Regions from separate parts of the Undibacterium sp. Ji50W genome, predicted to be linked through region 1. Evidence: predicted binding sites of a transcription regulator. Region 1 holds the regulator's gene; each other region holds the start of a gene.

Region 1 (6,523 bases):
CATCGGCATGGAGGCCAACAATTCCACCCAGCATCTGGCCCTGCTGAGCAAGGTGCGAATTCACTTGAAGAAACGTGAATCTGCGCCCTCCACACCATCCAAATAGAGAAAGCGATATTTGCCAATGAAAAATATGAAATTGACACGCTCCCTTGGCCCATGCCTGGGACTGGCCTGTTTTGCTTTAGTACACACGCCTGCAAGTGCAGAAAAAGCTGACAGTTTCAAAGAAACAGTAATAGAAGCCGGCTATTCTGAAATAGACGGAAAAAACAGCGTACGTGTCCTCTCCAAAGGCGTGCAACTGGTGCGCGGCACCCTGATCGTCAATTCAGAAAAAGCCGTCGTCACCGAAGCCCCAAACGGTGATGAATTTGTCGTGCTGACTGGCGGTGCCAACAAAAAAATAAGCTTCCGGCAAAAACGTGATGGCGGCACGGATCTGTGGGTAGAAGGAGAAGCCGAACGTGCTGAATACAATCAGACGACAGAAATCGTCAAGTTCATCTCCAAAGCCAAAGTTCGCTACCTGGAAGGCAAGAAAGTCACCCAGGAACAGGAGGGGGAATACCTGTCCTATGACAGTAAAAATGATATCGCGGTCGGTACCAATTCAACCACGGGCCAGCATGTAGATGGTCCTAGCCGCGTCAAAATCACCCTGCAACCCAAACAGACCAATTAAATGACTGCCACGCCTAGTACCTTGCTCGTCAAGGGATTGCAAAAACGCTACGGTGCGCGCCAAGTGGTGCGCGACGTCTCACTGGAAGTGAAAAGCGGCGAAGTGGTTGGCTTGCTGGGCCCGAACGGCGCTGGCAAAACCACTTCTTTCTACATGATCGTTGGCCTGGTACCATCCGACGCCGGCGACATCACGATCGATGCCGTCAATATCTCACAACTGCCGATACACCAGAGAGCCGTGCTGGGTTTGTCTTACCTGCCGCAGGAAGCATCTGTATTTCGCAAGCTGACGGTAGAAGACAATATCCGCGCCGTACTGGAATTGCAAAAAGATGCCAATGGAAAATTTCTTTCAGAAAAATCCATTGTCAAAAGACTCAACGCCTTGCTGGCCGATTTGCAGATTGAAAAGATCAGGGAAAACCAGGCGCTGTCACTATCAGGCGGTGAACGCCGGCGGGTAGAAATTGCCCGCGCCCTCGCCACTAATCCGCGCTTCGTCTTGCTGGATGAACCCTTTGCCGGTGTTGACCCGATAGCCGTGATTGAAATCCAGCGTATTGTGCGCTTCCTCAAGGAGCGCGGTATCGGCGTGCTGATTACCGACCACAACGTGCGTGAAACCCTGGGCATCTGCGATCATGCCTACATCATCAATCAGGGCGCTGTACTGGCCAGCGGCAAGCCAGACGACATCATACAAAATGAATCCGTGCGTCGCGTCTATCTGGGAGAACATTTCCGGATGTGACGGGAATCATCATGAAACAAAGCCTGCAACTACGCACATCCCAGCATCTGGCATTGACGCCTCAATTGCAGCAATCTATACGCTTGCTGCAATTGTCCACATTGGAATTGCACCAGGAGCTGGAAACCCTGCTCATCGAAAATCCCATGCTGGAGCGTGTGGATGATCCACTGGACCATGCCGTGCGGCTGTTGGCCGATGGCGCCATCAATACCAGTAGCACCGCCGCCGATGCAGGGATGGAAGCCCCTGCATCCCGCGAAGAAAGCAACAGCACCACGGAAGTTCAGGGTGATGCCGATAGCGCCGTCAGCAACGAAGCCACCAGCGCCAGTGAAGAGGACTGGAGTTTTGATGATGTGCATCATGGCAGCAAAAGCAGCGATGACGAAGATGGCCGCCCGCAACTGGGTGCTGCCCACATCACCCTGCGTGAACATCTGCAGGAACAAATGCGCCTTAACCTGCGCGAGCTGCGTGACCGCGCCCTGGTCGAGTTGATGATTGATGCCATTGACAACAATGGCTACCTGACAGAAACCCTGGATGAAATCCATGCCAGCCTGCCACTGGAGTTGTGCGTGGAGCCAGAAGAGCTGGCATTTGCCCTGAACATGCTGCAGAGCTTCGACCCGGCCGGTGTGGGCGCTCGCACACCTTCTGAATGCCTGGCCCTGCAAATCAAACGCCTGCCTAACATTGCTTTCGTGACACGCAGGCTGGCCTTGCAGATTGTCGAAACGCAACTGACTTTATTTGCACAAAGAGACTTCACCAAACTCAAGAAAATTCTCGACTGCGACGACGAAGATTTGCGCGACGCACAAACTGTCATCAGACTGTGCAAACCCCGTCCGGGTATCGACTTTGCAGTCGATGAATCGGATTATGTGGTACCAGACGTCATCGTCAAAAAATCAGGCAATGGCTGGCAAGTCACGCTGAATCAGGATGTCATGCCCAAATTGCGGGTCAGTAGCATGTATGCCAACATCATGAAGCAAAATCGGGGGGAAGGCGGACTCGGCTCACAGCTACAAGAGGCGCGCTGGCTCATCAAGAACATGCGGCAACGTTTCGACACCATTTTGCGCGTTGCACAAGCAATAGTTGAAAGACAACGCAATTTTTTCACACATGGTGCTGTCGCCATGCGCCCCCTTGTTTTGCGCGAAATTGCTGATACACTAGGATTACACGAGAGCACTATCTCACGTGTAACAACTCAAAAATACATGCTGACCCCTCACGGCATGTTTGAGTTGAAATACTTTTTCGGCAGCCATGTCGCGACGGAAACAGGGGGAGAAGCATCTTCCACCGCGATACGCGCACTCATCAAGCAGTTGATAGGAGCAGAAGACCAGAAAAGCCCACTCTCTGATAGCAAAATTGCAGACATGCTGGGTGAACAGGGCATGGTAATTGCCCGACGGACAGTTGCCAAATACCGTGAAGCCCTAAAAATCCCCCCAGTGAGTTTGCGTAAATCTTTGTAAGCAAGTCCTTGTAATCACAGTTTGAATTGCTATATATGATTTAGCTCAAGGCAATAAGACAGCAATGAGCTTATCGTTACAGCAAGCAACATCACTATAGGAGCACAGTATGAATCTCACCATCAGTGGACATCACGTCGAAGTAACTCCTGCAATTCGTGAATATGTACATACCAAACTAGAACGTATCAGGCGACATTTCGACCAGGTCATTGATATCGCCGTCATCCTGACGGTGGACAAGCTCCGGGAAAAGGAAAAACGACACAAAGCCGACATTAATCTGCATATCAGTGGCAAAGATATTCATGTAGAAAGTCTGGCGCATGATCTGTATGCTGCGATCGATACGCTGGTAGACAAACTGGATCGCCAGGTCATCAAGCACAAAGACAAGATACAAAACCATCAGCACGACGCCATCAAGCACATACCTGATCCGGCATCGGCTTCATAAGACTCACCACCCCTGCCTTCGGGTTGCGGGTATCCAAAACAAGGACGCGAAAAGCGTCCTTTTTTGTTGGGTGAATGGTTTGAAATAAATCATATATTCAAATCACTAAATGGATTGCCCTCTGACAAGCTGTACAGGTATTACTTCCCTTCCTACGTAGGCAGGAATATAGCGGGCCGGCGATCTAGCAACGTTTGGCATACCACGGTCTGATTTAATGTCAGGTCGGCATTGTTTTACGTGTTTAGCTTTTATGTACTTACCCACAGTATTTAAGATTGCCAGCCGGGGGTAGCCCGGCAGCTACTCCCTTTTCTTGCTTCGCCAAGAAAAGGAAGCAAAAGAAGGCGACCGAGGCGTCGTCGCCCCTGCGGGGTTCCCGTTTGTGCGGTACAAAAAATGGGAAGATCCGAAACTCGCTACGCTCAAACATCGGCTCTTCTATTTCCATTTTCTGTACCGCACAAACGGCGTCGACACATCGGAATTGCTAAATTCAAAAACAACCCCAAAGTCAAACCCAACTGCAACTGCAACTGCAACTGCAACTGCAACTGCAACTGCAACTGCAACTGCAACTGCAAGGAGCATGCTTTACTTGCACTGTTTCCTCATATACTTATACATCCCGTGACGCGCATCGCTGACAAAGCTAAAATAGCAGCTTCATTCTCTACTGCATAGCCAATGACCATGAGCGAATTTGTCCTCACTTCTGTCAAGAACAACATAGGCTATATCACCCTGGACCGGCCCAAGGCGCTGAACTCATTGTCGCTGGAGATGGTGCGCGCGCTCACCACGATTTTGCTGGATTGGCAAGACGATGCCAATGTGCGTGCGGTGTTCATTCACGGCAGTAGCGAAAAGGCTTTTTGTGCAGGGGGCGATATACGTTTCTTTTATGACGTGGGTACTGCAACCCCCATGGGAGACTCTGCCCTGTTGGAAGACTTTTTTACTGAAGAATATGCACTAAATCATTTAATCCATTTTTACCCCAAGCCCTATATCGCGCTGATGAATGGAGTAGTCATGGGTGGTGGCATGGGCATTGCCCAGGCCGGCAATGACTGCCGCCTGCGCATTGTCACGGAACGTACCAAGATGGCGATGCCGGAAGTGAATATCGGCCTGTTCCCGGATGTGGGGGGAGGTTATTTCCTGTCGCGTGCACCGGGGCAAATCGGTACCTACATGGGCTTGACCGGTGAAATCATCAACGCAGCAGATGCATTGTATGCAGGGCTGGCTGATGTATTTATACCGACATCAGAACTGCCCGCCTTGATGCATCTTCTGGAGCAAAATACCGCCACGGATGTGCGAGCGGCGATCCGCGAATTTGCGGCTCCTTTTGCAGATCAGGCACTGCCCGGCAACAGCAAACTGGCAGCAAACAGATCAGGCATTGATGCCCTGTTCAGCGGAAACAGTGCTATCGAGATCAGCAAACACTTGCAGCAAGACACATCTGAATTTGCACAGCAGGCATTTTCCATCATGCAAAAACGTTCCCCACTTTTGATGTCCGTCACACTGGAGCAACTACGACGCAGCGCCAGCATGACGGTATCCGATTGCCTGCGCATGGAAAGAAACATGGTGCGCCACTGCTTCAAGCACGGCGAAGTGCTGGAAGGAGTGCGTGCCTTAGTGGTGGACAAAGACAACACACCACGCTGGTCACCCGCCACGCTGGCAGAGGTGACGGCAGAGCAAGTGTCCGGATTCTTTTCAGAGGTGTGGCCTACTCATGCACATCCGCTGCGCTTTTTGCAGGGATAAATTACTTCCGCCAAAGCAATTTAACTAGAGGTCGAATTGTCGTTGGTTTTGAAGTTGGGATTGCTTTTGAATTTCTGCAGTTCCGATGTGTCGAAGCCTTTGATGCGAGACAGAAAATGGAAAAAGAAGGGCCGATGTTTGAGGTGTAGCAGGGGTTTCGAGGTGCATGCACCTCACCTGTGCAACGGCATGCGCTTGCAAGCGCATGTTCCCAAAGCAAGGCCGCAGGCGAGTTTCGGACCTTCCCATTTTTTGACTTGCAGCAAAGGGAACCCCGCAGGGGATATTGGCAGGGTTTCGCAAAGCATGCTTTGCGCTGCAAATATCTAAGCCGCTTGCAAGCGGCGCAGTGGATAAGACGCCTGGGTGGTCTTTTTGGCCTACCTTTTTGGCGAAGCAAAAAGCTAGGTAGCCACCGGTCTACCGCCGGCCTGCATTCGAAAATTAACGTCTATTGGCATTGAAAATCAGATTGTTCAAAGCACTAACAATCTGAAATTAGCTCACGCAATAGTGTGCCAAAACCACGCTGGAACGAGTCAATAAAAATACCTTATTTGAAATTTGTATCCGCTCGTTACTGACACCAATTACTTCAATTCAAACGCTCTCTTATCCCCCTTAAACCACGCCGCCAAACTCGCAATAAACTCCTGTGCCCCATTCCTATCAGCCGTCTTCAATCCATGACTGGCACCGGGGAACTCCACAAACTGAAAATCCTTTTCAGGATGCTTCAAGAAATAATCCCTTAAGGCACGCCCTGACTCTATAGGCACACTGTCATCTTTCTCTCCCATCGCCGCCACCATGGGGATATCCAGTTGTGCATACACGATCAAGGGATCAGAAAACAAATACCCGGACCAGTAAGCATATGAATGACCAAAAAATTCTTTTTCAAGATTATTGCCATCACGCCTGATATCGTCATACATCTGCAAAAAATAGTCTCTTGAAAAAGGTTTTGCATAAGGCTCGATACCACGATCTGCAAAAATCAAAAATTCTTCACTCTGCTTCAAACCACCGCTACCTGCAGTCGCCAGCCAGCCGACTTTCTTGCTGTCCCTGGCGATATAGGGAGCAATGGCTCCGCCCTCAGAAAAACCCAGCACAGCGATGGAACGCGCGGGCATTTTCTTGAGATCAGGTTCCTGCTCCATAAACTTCAAATGATCGGCAAGGCGTATCTCAAATTTGTCTGTTGCCTGAAATTCTGGCGAACACTTGCTACCGTCAGCTTGTTTTTCAACACGCGTTTTTTCAAGATAATAGACATTGACCGGCTCTGTATACCGTTCAAAAAAAAGGGGAAGGCGCAGCGAAAAATCATTGCAA
Region 2 (6,523 bases), on a different contig from region 1:
CACCATTCGGGCCTATGATGCAACGCAGTTCACCAACTGAAATATCCAGGGTCAGGTTATTGATGGCCTTAAACCCGTCAAATGAAACCACGATATCTTCCAGGTACAGGATAGCGCCATGGGTGGTATCCAGCCCTTCTGGCTTGATGCGACCATAGGACACGCCCTGATCACCGGTTGCACTATCGTATTGCTGCCCTGGTCGCAAGACGCCACTCATCATGCCGTTCGCCAAATAAGTCATGCAGGCTCCCGCTGTTTTTTAAATTTTCCTGCCAATCCCAGAACACCTTGTTGCATGAATAAGGTCACCAGGATAAACAACAGACCTAAGGCATACAACCACAAATCAGGGAAAGCTGCAGTAAACCAGCTCTTCAAACCATTGACAGTAAATGCACCGATGATGGGCCCCAACAAGGTGCCACGCCCACCCACTGCCGCCCAGATCACCATTTCTATGGAATTGGCTGGCGACATTTCAGATGGGTTGATGATGCCCACCTGCGGCACATACAAGGCACCGGCAATACCGCAAAGTATGGCGGACAGCGTCCACACAAACAGTTTGAACCACAAGGGGTTGTAACCGATGAACATCAGACGTGATTCTGAATCACGCACCGCCTGCAACACGCGCCCGAGTTTGGAAGTCACTATCCAGCGGCACAGGAACAACGCTGACAGCAAAATCAGCAAGGTGATCAGATACAAGGCTGCCTTGGTGCCAGGTGCAGTGATGGTAAAACCCAGAATACGTTTGAAGTCAGTGAAACCGTTATTACCACCAAAGCCGGTGTTATTACGGAAGAACAGCAGCATGAAAGCAAACGTCATCGCCTGAGTGATGATGGAGAAATACACGCCCTTGATGCGGGACCGGAAGGCAAAAAAACCAAAGATAAAAGCCAGCACGCCAGGCACCAGTACCACCAGCGCCATGCAATACCAGAAGCTGTCGGTCATGGACCAATACCAGGGGTAGGTTTTCCAGTCTAGGAAGACCATGAAGTCAGGCAGATTGCTTTGGTAGACGCCTTCACGACCAATCGCCCGCATCAGATACATGCCATGGGCATACGCACCCAGCGCGAAAAATACGCCATGCCCCAACGACAGAATGCCGGTATACCCCCATACCAGGTCCAGCGCCAGTGCCGCCAGGGCGTAACACATGAACTTACCGACCAGGGCAATGGTATAGCTGGAAATATGCAAAGCATGGCCCGCAGGAAAACTCAGATTACAGATCGGTAGCAACACAGCTATCACTGCGCAAATCAGAATGCCAGTCCAGGCAGGTTTGGAAAACAAACTCTTCATTGTAGTCATAGTTGAGCTCATTCCACACTCCTGCCTTTGAGCGCAAACAAGCCTTGCGGTCTGCGTTGTATGAAAATGATGATGAATACCAGAATGACGATCTTGGCCATGACAGCACCGGCCACTGGTTCCAGGAATTTATTTACTTCACCCAGGCCAAAGGCGGCAATCACGGTACCCGCCAACTGCCCTACCCCGCCCAGCACGACTACCATGAAAGAATCAACAATATAATTTTGCCCCAGGTCTGGGCCGACATTGCCTAATTGCGACAGGGCTACGCCACCCAGGCCTGCGATACCTGATCCCAGGCCAAAAGTCAGCATATCAATCTTGCCAGTTGCCACGCCGACGCAATCTGCCATGCGGCGGTTTTGCGTGACGGCACGCACGAACAGGCCGAGCCGGGTTTTATTCAACAATAACCAGACTGCAAATACCACGAACAGGGCAAAGAAAATAATGATGATGCGGTTATACGACAGCACCAGTGAACCCAATACGGTGATACCGCCCGACATCCAGGCTGGATTGGCGACCTCGACATTTTGTGCACCAAAGATGGAACGCACGGCTTGCATCAATATCAGGCTGATGCCCCAGGTACATAACAAGGTTTCCAATGGACGACCATACAACCAGCGTATGACGGTTCTCTCTAGCAAAATACCGACTATGGCAGACACCAGGAAAGCCGCTGGCAAGGCCAGCAATAAATAGGCATCCAGCGCACCGGGCATGAATTTGCGGAACAACATCTGGCAGGCATAGGTGGTGTACGCACCGATCATCAGCAGTTCGCCATGCGCCATGTTGATAATGCCCATCAATCCAAAGGTAATCGCCAGGCCGAGTGCCGCCAGCAGTAGCACACTGCCCAGCGAAACGCCGTAAAACAGGTTGCCGATAAATTCCATGCGTGCCAGACGACCATCGATGGCATTCAAGGTATTGGCCGCCTCTAGTCGTATGCTGGCATCGGCTTCGTTGTAAGTACCATCGGGATTTTGTGCCAGCATTTTTTGCAGCACAGGCTTTAAATTCGGGTTCGGGCTATCCAGCAAGGCCTTGACTGCAGCCTTGCGCACTACCGGGTCACTGGCCTGCAAATTGGCAGTTGCAATCAACATTTGCAGCCGGGATTTTATTTCGCTATCGTTTTCTTTCAGATAGGCTTTGTTCAGCAAGGGCAACTGTTCTGGCGTTGCTTCTTTCTCCAGTGCGGTCGCTGCAACCAGACGGGTATTTTTATCAGGTGAAAACAGCCTCAAACCTGACAGTGCACTGTCAAGTGCGGCACGCAAACGGTTGTTGATGGTGATTGCCTCGGCATCATCCGGCAATTTCTGCATTTTTCCACTGGCAAGGTCTTTGGCCTGTTCACCATCGACCAGATAGACAGCAACATCCTTGACGAATAATTGTTCATTTTTGAGAGCGGTCAGTACTTCTGCTGCTTCTTCATTGCCCATGGCTGCGATGGAATTGACGGCAGCAATACGGGCATCAGGATCATCACCAGACAGTGCCAACAAGAGCTTGCCATCGATAGCTGCGTGCGCACTCAGGCTGAACACGAGCAGGACGATGCTCGCGCAGATTTTACGAAATGTCATAGGCAACCAGGTCAGGGATGGAAAAATTCAGGAACGGCACTCAAGGCAACAGCCATGCTAACCAGCTATTCAGCCAGTCACATTAACCCCGAGTGCCTGCGTCATTCCTTCAATTACAGTTTTTGCTTGCCTTCATTGCCTGGGATATACGGGCTCCATGGTTGGGCACGAATCGGTGCCTTGGTTTTGTAGACCACGCTGAACTGACCATCAGCCTTGATCTCGCCTATCATGACTGGCTTATGCAAGTGGTGATTGGTTTTGTCCATCGTCAATTCAAAACCGGATGGCGCCTTGAAAGTTTGTCCGCCCATGGCGGCGATGACCTTGTCGGTGTCGGTGGACTTGGCTTTTTCAACTGCCTGTTTCCACATATAGATACCAACATAAGTCGCTTCCATAGGATCGTTGGTGACGACGGTAGCTGCATTCGGCAGTTTTTTGGCGGCAGCATAGTCTTTCCATTTCTTGATGAATTCGGTGTTCACCGGGTTCTTCACGGACTGGAAGTAATTCCAGGCGGCCAGATGGCCGACCAGAGGTTTGGCATCCACACCGCGCAATTCTTCTTCACCGACTGAGAATGCGACAACCGGCACGTCGGTTGCCTTCAGACCGGCATTGCCGAGTTCTTTATAGAACGGTACGTTGGAATCACCATTAATGGTGGAAATGACCGCAGTTTTACCGCCTGCAGCAAATTTCTTGATATTCGCAACGATGGTCTGGTAATCAGAATGACCGAATGGCGTATAGACTTCATCGATATCAGTATCCTTGACGCCCTTGCTATGCAAGAAGGCACGCAGGATTTTGTTGGTCGTACGTGGATACACATAATCAGTACCCAGCAAAACAAAACGTTTGGCACCACCACCCTCTTTCGACATCAGGTATTCAGTGGCGGGAATGGCTTGCTGATTCGGTGCTGCACCTGTGTAGAAAACGTTTTTCTCCAGTTCTTCACCTTCGTACTGAACCGGGTAAAACAACAGGCTATTGAGTTCCTTGAAGACTGGCAGTACCGATTTACGCGATACCGATGTCCAGCAACCAAACACGACAGATACTTTGTCTTGCGATACCAGTTGACGGGCTTTTTCGGCAAACAATGGCCAGTTGGATGCCGGATCAACGATCACCGCTTCCAGCTTTTTGCCCATGACACCACCCTTGGCATTGATTTCATCGATCGTCATCAAGGCCACATCTTTCAGCGATGTCTCCGAGATTGCCATAGTGCCAGACAGGGAATGCAGAATGCCGACCTTGATGGTATCGGCGGCCTGTGCCTGCGAGATCCAGCCGGAAGCGGCCAAAGTCATTGCGGCAAGTGCAGTTGCTTTCAAAACAGTACGACGTGACATGTTTTCTCCTGGTAGTGGTGAGGTCATGGAACAAAAAACTGCAAGCTTCCCACTACAGATAGCAGATAACGTGCCAACTGCTGGCTGGAACCAGACCACTCAGTAACATGATTTAACTCAGATGCAAACGCTCAAACGGCTGACGCTTACCTGACGTGAACAAGATGATTTGAGATGCCATGCAAGGAGTCACTGCAGGGTCATGCTGAAGTCATCACGCAAGCAAGCCTGGTGTATGGGCAAGTTGGACAGGTCAGGCAATGACGCACTGCACCACAGCGATTGAGCACCGCAGCGCCGACATAGTCTATGTTGGCGGCATACAAAAACTAACCAAATTGGTGAGAATTGTTTCCCTGAAATTTTTTTTGCCACAAGCTCCACTTTTTAGTGCATTCATGCTCTCAAATTGTGCGGAAAACAACGGCCATATGAAATTGCTCTATTTTTAATCATTGTTATCAAATTTATTTTCACTTGAAATAAGACGAAAATACTCGTCCTGGTTGAAAGCTTGCCAATAAAAGTCGCGCATTTTTTGCCAGATATTTGATTTTATTGACTTATTTCAAATTCATAAGACATCAATGATCCGTTTGAATGCCAGGGTCAAGGCAATCTTGCAAAAAATCTGCGATGGGCTTGATGTGGAATAAATATCATAAAGGAAACAAATATATAGCCATTTGCCTATTTATTGTTCTAATATGTACACGTAAGGGAATTTAAAAAAAAACAATCTTGTTGTCAATTTTCCTGTCCCGGTGATCATGAATCAATTTGATGAGTTCAGCATACTCCCGCCGGCCGCTGCGACTGCCGCCGTAGCTGACACAAGCAAAAGCCTGTCCACTGAGACCAGGCTGCAATACCTGATAGACAATACTCCTGCCATTATTTACAGCAGCGTACCCACTGGCGACTTCAAAATGACTTTCGTCAGTAATAACGCACTCCACGTGCTGGGCTATCAGCCAGAAGAAATGGTCGCCGACCCGAATTTCTGGTTCGACCATATTCATCCTGACGATGTGCCCCAGATTTTCTCCAGTATCGCCAAATTATTCACTGAAGGAGAGCGCACTTACGAATACCGCTTCATGAGCCGTGCCGGTCATTATGTGTGGATGCACGACATGCTGAGGCTGATTCGCGACCAGGACGGCAATCCTGTAGAAGTGATCGGCTCGTTGACGGACATTACCAAACGCAAGGAAATGGAAGAAACCCTGTCCAAAAAGGGGGAAGAGCAACAGCTTTTGATCAAGAAATTGCAAGAAGCCCATGAACAGTTACTGCAATCCGAAAAAATGGCTTCGGTTGGTCAATTGGCCGCCGGTATTGCGCATGAAATCAATAACCCCATAGGCTTTATCAATTCCAATATTGGCAGCCTGCAAAATTACGTAGACAAGTTGTTTGAAGTCATCAATGATTATGAAGGCCTGATCCCGCAAGCACTGGCTGCAAGCCAGGCGAGCAGCAAAATGAATGAGATCAGGGAAAAAGCTGATCTCCAATTTTTAAAGGAAGATATACAGGACCTGGTACGGGAATCCATGGATGGGCTCAAGCGCGTCAAGGACATCGTTCAATCACTTAAAGATTTTTCGCACGTGGGTGAAACGGACTGGCAAGAGGCAGACATTCATCAAGGCATAGACAGTACGTTGAATATCGTCAAAAACGAAATCAAGTACAAGGCCAATGTGGTCAAGGAATATGGCCAGTTGCCACCGGTGAAATGCATCATTTCGCAGGTCAACCAAGTCATCATGAATTTGCTGGTGAATGCCTCACATGCGATCAAGGAAAACGGCGTCATCAAAGTCAGCACGGGCTGTGACAAGGACATGGTCTGGATAAAAGTGCTGGATACCGGTGGCGGCATTCCCCCTGAAAACCTGAATCGCATCTTTGAGCCATTTTTCACCACCAAACCCGTAGGCAGTGGAACCGGCCTCGGTCTTTCCCTTTCTTACGGCATCATCAAAAAACACGGTGGCAGGATTGATGTCAGCAGCGTACTCGGAAAAGGAACTTGCTTCACTGTCTGGCTCCCCTTGCGTCAGGAAGATACAACGACACAGTAATCAGCGTCCATGTCTGTCGCAATAGTACTTTGCATGGTCAGCATAATGTGAGATCAAATCAAATGGATATGGTAACGCACAAGCAAATTGATATGGCGAAAGAACTTCAACTGGCAATCAATGC
Region 3 (6,523 bases), on a different contig from region 1:
CCCGGTTGTTGTCGAATTTTTGCATGATCTGTTCCAGCGATTCTTCGTTGGCTGGTGTTGCCGTCTGTTCCATCTGGACTGCGGTTATCACCAGCTCAGGCAAGGTTTTTGCGACAAAGCCCGGCGTCAGTGCCTGCAAAGGTTCTGCTGCCAAAAACAAGGCCAGGCGCTCCATCAGATTACGTAGTTCTCTTACATTACCTGGCCAGGCATAATGTTGGAGCAAAGAACCACAAGAGCTGATTTCTGCATGCAGATTGGCATGCGGGCGTGTGCCCATACCAGCCAGGGCATGCTTCAGGAACCATTCTGCAAGAGGAAGCAGGTCGTCCGTTCTTTCCCGCAGGGTGGGTAAATGTAGTCGCAATACCGCTAGACGAAAATACAGATCAGCGCGAAACTTTCCTTCCCTGATGCGGTCTTCCAGATTGCAATGGGTGGCGCTGATGATGCGTACATCGACCGGGATAGGGCGCATGCTGCCAACGCGTATCACTTCACGTTCTTCCAGCACCCGCAATAGCCGGGTTTGCAAACCCAGCGGCATTTCACCAATTTCATCCAGAAACACGGTGCCGCGATGGGCGGTTTCAAACAGGCCGGCATGACCACCCCGTTTTGATCCGGTAAATGCACCTTCTTCATAGCCGAATAATTCGGATTCCAGCAGGCTTTCGGCGATCGCACCGCAATTGACGGCAACAAAGGGCTGGCGCGCCCTGGTACTTTCACGGTGCAGGGCCTGGGCCGCCAGTTCCTTGCCGGTGCCGGTTTCACCTTGCAGCAACACGGTAGCGGGGGAACGGGCAAACAGGGCGATCGATTTGCGAGTCGCCTGCATGATGGCCGAATCACCCCGCAAATCATTCAGGTTGTGGCGGGCGCGCAGCGCATCTGCCGCTGGATGCTGGCGGCCACGGGCAGATTCCAGCCGCGTCAGGCGGGCGATTTCCAGTGCATCGTCAAATGCCTGCCGTATCGACCCCGCCGAATACATGAAGATGCCCGTCAGGCCGGCTTCCTCTGCCAGGTCTGTGATCAGGCCGGCACCGACAATGGCCTTGATGCCACTGGCTTTCAGTTCACTGATCTGGGCGCGCGCATCTTCTTCGGTGACGTAGGTACGTTGTTCCAGCGGGAAGCCGAAGGTGGTTTTAAAATCCGCCAGTTCCGGCATGGTTTCCTGGTAATTGATCAGGCCGATGGCGGGTGACACCTTGCGCGCCCTGGCCAGGGCCTGCATGACATCAAAGCCGCTGGCCTTGGCGATGACGACCGGTACCGGCAGGCGGTTTTTCAGGTAGGCACCGTTTGAGCCAGCGGCAATGACGGCATCGCATCTTTCTGTTTGCAGGCGTTCTTTCAGGTATTGCGCCGCTTCTTCAAAACCCATGTGTATGGGTTCGATATCGGCGCGGCCATCATATTCAACCATGATGTCGCGAAACATGTCGAACAGGCGGGAAATGGATACGGTCCAGATCACGGGTTTATCGCTGTTGTCACGCGGCGGTGTGGGGTGTTTCATTATGTTTGTATCTGGTCAGATGTTTGGTGCCTAGCCATGGATGGTCCCGGGGCTTGTTTCATTGGGTGTTTCAAGGAGTGTTTCAATTGATGTTTCAATTCGCGTTTCAATATTGTTTCAAATTTGTATTTGAAACGTCATTATGCGCCGTATTGTCTATTAATCTCAAGTCCTGTTTCACAGATTTTTCCTGGTAAGTAGTTGATTTGCATATATTTTCGCAGGTGTTTCAGCTTCTTTGCGCTGTCTGTGGCCAGAGGTGGCATGCCGATTGCAATACGCTTGCCAGAATCTGTTCATTAACCTGAAAGCATACACATGAGTACATACTCCGCAGGTGCCGCCTTCCGCAAGGCGATGCAGGAAGAATCCCCTCTGCAAGTGGTCGGGGCTATCAATGCCAATCATGCCTTGCTGGCAAAACGTGCCGGTTTCAAGGCGATTTATTTGTCTGGTGGAGGCGTTGCTGCCGGGTCCCTGGGGTTGCCTGATCTGGGTATTTCCAATCTCGACGATGTATTGACTGACGTACGCCGCATCACCGATGTCTGCGACCTGCCTTTGCTGGTGGATGTGGATACAGGCTTTGGCGCTTCTGCCTTCAACGTGGCACGCACCGTCAAATCCATGATCAAGTTCGGCGCTGCGGCCATGCATATTGAAGACCAGGTGGGGGCCAAGCGCTGCGGCCATCGCCCGGGCAAAGAGATCGTCAGCAAGCAGGAAATGGTAGACAGGGTCAAGGCAGCAGTGGATGCCCGTACCGATGACAACTTCGTCATCATGGCCCGTACCGATGCGCTGGCCGTTGAAGGTCTGGACGCTGCCATCGAGCGTGCCCTGGCATGCGTGGAAGCGGGGGCAGACATGATTTTCCCGGAAGCGATCACCGAATTGTCCATGTACAAGCAGTTTGCCAGTGCCGTCAAAGTACCTATCCTGGCGAATATCACTGAATTTGGTGCCACCCCATTGTTTTCTGTTGAAGAACTGGCTGCCGTGGATGTGGGCCTGGTCCTGTACCCCTTGTCGGCTTTCCGTGCCATGAACAAGGCAGCAGAAAACGTGTATGGCGCGATACGCCGTGACGGTACGCAAAAGAATGTCGTCGACACCATGCAGACCCGCATGGAATTGTATGAGCGCATCAACTACCACGATTTCGAACAAAAGCTGGATGCTCTTTTCGCACAGCAAAAGGCCAAATAATACGTATATAGTCCGTGCCCTTATTGTGCTGCATCAAGTCAGCAAATGGGAATGGCACTTCTAATGAACAATGGAGAAAAAATCATGACTGAAGCAGTTCCTTTCAAACCCAAGAAATCGGTTGCCCTGTCTGGGGTGACGGCTGGTAACACGGCCCTGTGTACCGTGGGCAAAACCGGCAATGACCTGCATTATCGCGGTTACGATATTCTGGATGTGGCTGACGCCTGCGAGTTTGAAGAAATTGCCCATTTGCTGGTGCATGGCAAATTGCCGACCGCGGCTGAATTGCGTGCCTACAAAGCCAAGCTGAAAGCGCTGCGCGGTTTGCCAGCAAATCTGAAAGCGGCACTGGAATGGTTGCCGGCTTCATCGCACCCCATGGATGTGATGCGTACCGGCGTATCCGTACTTGGTTGCGTGTTGCCAGAAAAAGATGACCACAACACCCCGGGTGCGCGCGATATTGCCGACCGCCTGATGGCTTCGCTGGGGTCCATGCTGCTGTACTGGTACCACTATAGCCACAATGGCAAGCGCATAGAGACAGAAACCGATGATGATTCCATAGGCGGCCATTTCCTGCATTTGCTGCATGGTGAAAAACCAGGTGAGTTGTGGGAAAAAGCCATGCATACTTCCCTGATTCTGTATGCGGAGCATGAATTCAATGCATCCACCTTTGCGGGCCGGGTAGTGGCTGGCACAGGCTCGGACATGTATTCTGCCATTACTGGCGCGATAGGTGCCTTGCGTGGCCCGAAACACGGCGGTGCCAATGAAGTTGCGTTTGAAATCCAGAAACGTTACGACAATCCCGACGAAGCAGAAGCCGATATCAAGAAACGTGTGGAAAACAAGGAAGTGGTGATCGGCTTCGGTCACCCTGTGTACACGATTTCTGATCCGCGCAACAAGGTCATCAAGGAAGTGGCACGCAATCTGTCCAAGGATGTCGGTGCGATGAAAATGTTTGATATCGCCGAACGTCTGGAAACAGTGATGTGGGATATCAAAAAAATGTTCCCCAATCTTGACTGGTTCTCTGCCGTGTCCTATCACATGATGGGGGTGCCGACTGCCATGTTTACACCGCTGTTCGTGATTGCCCGTACCTCGGGCTGGGCGGCACACATCATTGAACAACGTATCGATAACAAGATCATTCGTCCTAGTGCCAATTATGTTGGCCCTGAAGATCTGAAGTTTGTTCCTCTGAATAAACGCAAATAAGAAACATACATAAGAAACACAAATAGGCAGGGTTGCACTATGAAAGTCCAGGCTGACGTATCGAAACTGATATCAACACTAATTGCCAGGCGCGCAGTGAAGCAGGATTTGCCGCGCCTGCTGGAATTGATCGCCGATGATGATCTGGGCAAGAATCGTGAAGGCGTGGGATCGGATGATCCATGCTATAGCGATGCCTTTGACCGCATAGACAAAGATGATAACCAGTTTTTGATGGTCGGTGTCATGGATGGCAAGATCATCGCCATGCTGCAACTGACTTTCATCCCCGGCCTGAGCAGGAAAGGGGCTACCCGAGCCATGATAGAAAGCGTGCGGGTGGATGGCTATCTTCGCGGGCAGGGTATAGGTCACTGGATCATAGAACAAGCGATACAAGTCGCGCGTGAGCGTGCTTGCAAGCTGGTGCAACTGACCAGTGATAAAAAACGCATACAGGCCCACCGGTTTTATGGAAGCATGGGTTTTACAGCTTCACATGAAGGCTTCAAATTGCAGCTCTGAACTTGCCGTGATAGCCGACTGGATCAGTCCGAACACCGAATATTAATATTGAAAAATAGCGAGCCATGAATACTCAATTCCGCAAGCCACTACCCGGTACTACTCTGGATTACTTCGATACGCGTGCAGCCGTCGATGCAATCGTTGCAGGTGCCTATGACAAGCTGCCTTATACCTCGCGCGTACTGGCAGAAAATCTGGTGCGTCGCTGCGACCCGGCAACGCTGACTGATTCCCTCAGACAGTTCATAGAACGCAAGCGTGACCTGGATTTTCCCTGGTTCCCGGCCCGGGTGGTATGTCATGACATCCTGGGACAGACTGCACTGGTGGACCTGGCGGGTTTGCGCGATGCGATTGCGCTGCAAGGTGGTGACCCGGCGCTGGTCAACCCGGTAGTACCTACGCAACTGGTGGTTGATCATTCACTGGCAGTCGAGTGCGGTGGTTTTGATCCGGATGCTTTCGATAAAAATCGTGCGATTGAAGACAGACGCAATGAAGACAGGTTTGACTTCATCAACTGGACCAAGAAGGCATTCAAGAATGTCGATGTGATCCCGCCCGGCAATGGTATTTTGCACCAGATTAATCTGGAACGCATGTCGCCCGTTGTACAGGTCACAGACGGTGTTGCTTACCCTGATACCCTGGTCGGCACAGACAGCCATACCCCCATGGTGGATGCGCTGGGTGTGATCGCGATTGGTGTCGGTGGGCTGGAAGCCGAAAGCGTCATGCTGGGCCGTGCATCCTGGATGCGTTTGCCAGACATCATCGGCGTTGAACTGAGCGGCAAGCCACAGGAAGGTATTACGGCGACCGACACGGTACTGGCATTGACAGAATTCTTGCGCAATCAAAAAGTCGTCTCGTCTTATCTGGAATTTTATGGCGAAGGCGCATCCCACCTGACCCTGGGTGACCGCGCAACGATAGCAAATATGGCACCTGAATTCGGTTCTACTGCCGCCATGTTTTACATCGATGAACAAACCATCAAATACCTGAAACTCACAGGCCGTGACGATGCATTGGTCCAACTGGTAGAAACCTATGCCAAAGAAACCGGCTTGTGGGCTGATACGCTGAAGAATGCGGAATATGAACGTGTACTGAAATTTGATTTGTCTTCCGTTGTGCGTAATATTGCTGGCCCATCGAATCCGCACAAGCGCGTGCCAACCTCGGAACTGGCAGCGCGCGGTATCAGCGGCACGATTGAAAACGAACCAGGATTCATGCCGGATGGTGCCGTCATCATCGCCGCCATCACCAGTTGCACCAACACCAATAATCCACGCAATATGGTGGCCGCCGGTTTGCTGGCCCGGAATGCGAACAGGCTGGGCCTGACCCGCAAGCCCTGGGTCAAGAGTTCACTCGCCCCTGGCTCCAAGGCCGTGACCCTGTATCTGGAAGAAGCCAAATTATTGCCTGAGCTTGAACAGCTTGGCTTTGGCGTAGTCGCCTATGCCTGTACCTCCTGCAATGGCATGTCGGGTGCGCTTGACCCCGTCATCCAGAAAGAAATCATAGAGCGTGATCTGTATGCAACGGCAGTGCTGTCGGGTAACCGCAATTTTGATGGCCGTATCCATCCTTATGCACAACAAGCCTTCCTCGCTTCGCCGCCGCTGGTGGTGGCGTATGCCATCGCTGGCACTATCCGTTTTGATATCGAGAAAGATGTGCTGGGTCTGGATGCAGCGGGCAAGCCAGTGACACTGAAAGACATCTGGCCGGCGGACGCAGAAATTGATGCCGTGGTGGCAGCCAGTGTCAAGCCTGAACAATTCCGCAAAGTTTACATCCCCATGTTTGCCAAACAGGCAGATGATGGAGAAAAAGTCAGCCCCCTGTATGACTGGCGTCCACAAACCACCTACATCCGCCGCCCACCATATTGGGAAGGCGCACTGGCAGGTGCGCGCAGCATGAAGGGCATGCGTGCGCTGGCAGTATTGGGCGACAACATCACGACGGACCATCTGTCACCGTCGAATGCCATCATGCTCGATAGTGCCG

Evidence for each region. The regulator sigma-54, encoded in region 1, starts transcription at its own class of promoters, with help from an activator protein. The targets are predictions, from matches to a motif close to TGGCANGNAANCTGCTTT.
Region 2: urtA (urea ABC transporter substrate-binding protein) is a predicted target of sigma-54. The motif match lies at 4,365-4,382, and genes of this name have one in related genera.
Region 3: prpB (methylisocitrate lyase) is a predicted target of sigma-54. The motif match lies at 1,789-1,806, and genes of this name have one in related genera.

Annotation. Positions count from the first base shown of each region.
Region 1 is NZ_JBMPOX010000024.1:52,048-58,570, reverse strand. It holds gene lptC (LPS export ABC transporter periplasmic protein LptC) at 1-106, shown strand, start outside; gene lptA (lipopolysaccharide transport periplasmic protein LptA) at 134-685, shown strand; gene lptB (LPS export ABC transporter ATP-binding protein) at 686-1,438, shown strand; gene ACO0K9_RS24140 (RNA polymerase factor sigma-54) at 1,450-2,937, shown strand; gene hpf (ribosome hibernation-promoting factor, HPF/YfiA family) at 3,047-3,394, shown strand; gene ACO0K9_RS24130 (hypothetical protein) at 3,836-3,985, opposite strand; gene ACO0K9_RS24125 (enoyl-CoA hydratase/isomerase family protein) at 4,088-5,182, shown strand; gene ACO0K9_RS24120 (alpha/beta hydrolase family protein) at 5,773-6,523, opposite strand, start outside.
Region 2 is NZ_JBMPOX010000001.1:559,236-565,758, reverse strand. It holds gene urtD (urea ABC transporter ATP-binding protein UrtD) at 1-220, opposite strand, end outside; gene urtC (urea ABC transporter permease subunit UrtC) at 241-1,332, opposite strand; gene urtB (urea ABC transporter permease subunit UrtB) at 1,341-2,939, opposite strand; gene urtA (urea ABC transporter substrate-binding protein) at 3,053-4,306, opposite strand; gene ACO0K9_RS02620 (ATP-binding protein) at 5,077-6,399, shown strand; gene ACO0K9_RS02615 (EAL domain-containing protein) at 6,492-6,523, shown strand, end outside.
Region 3 is NZ_JBMPOX010000018.1:79,451-85,973, reverse strand. It holds gene prpR (propionate catabolism operon regulatory protein PrpR) at 1-1,528, opposite strand, end outside; gene prpB (methylisocitrate lyase) at 1,847-2,737, shown strand; gene prpC (bifunctional 2-methylcitrate synthase/citrate synthase) at 2,822-3,970, shown strand; gene ACO0K9_RS21195 (GNAT family N-acetyltransferase) at 4,010-4,495, shown strand; gene acnD (Fe/S-dependent 2-methylisocitrate dehydratase AcnD) at 4,561-6,523, shown strand, end outside.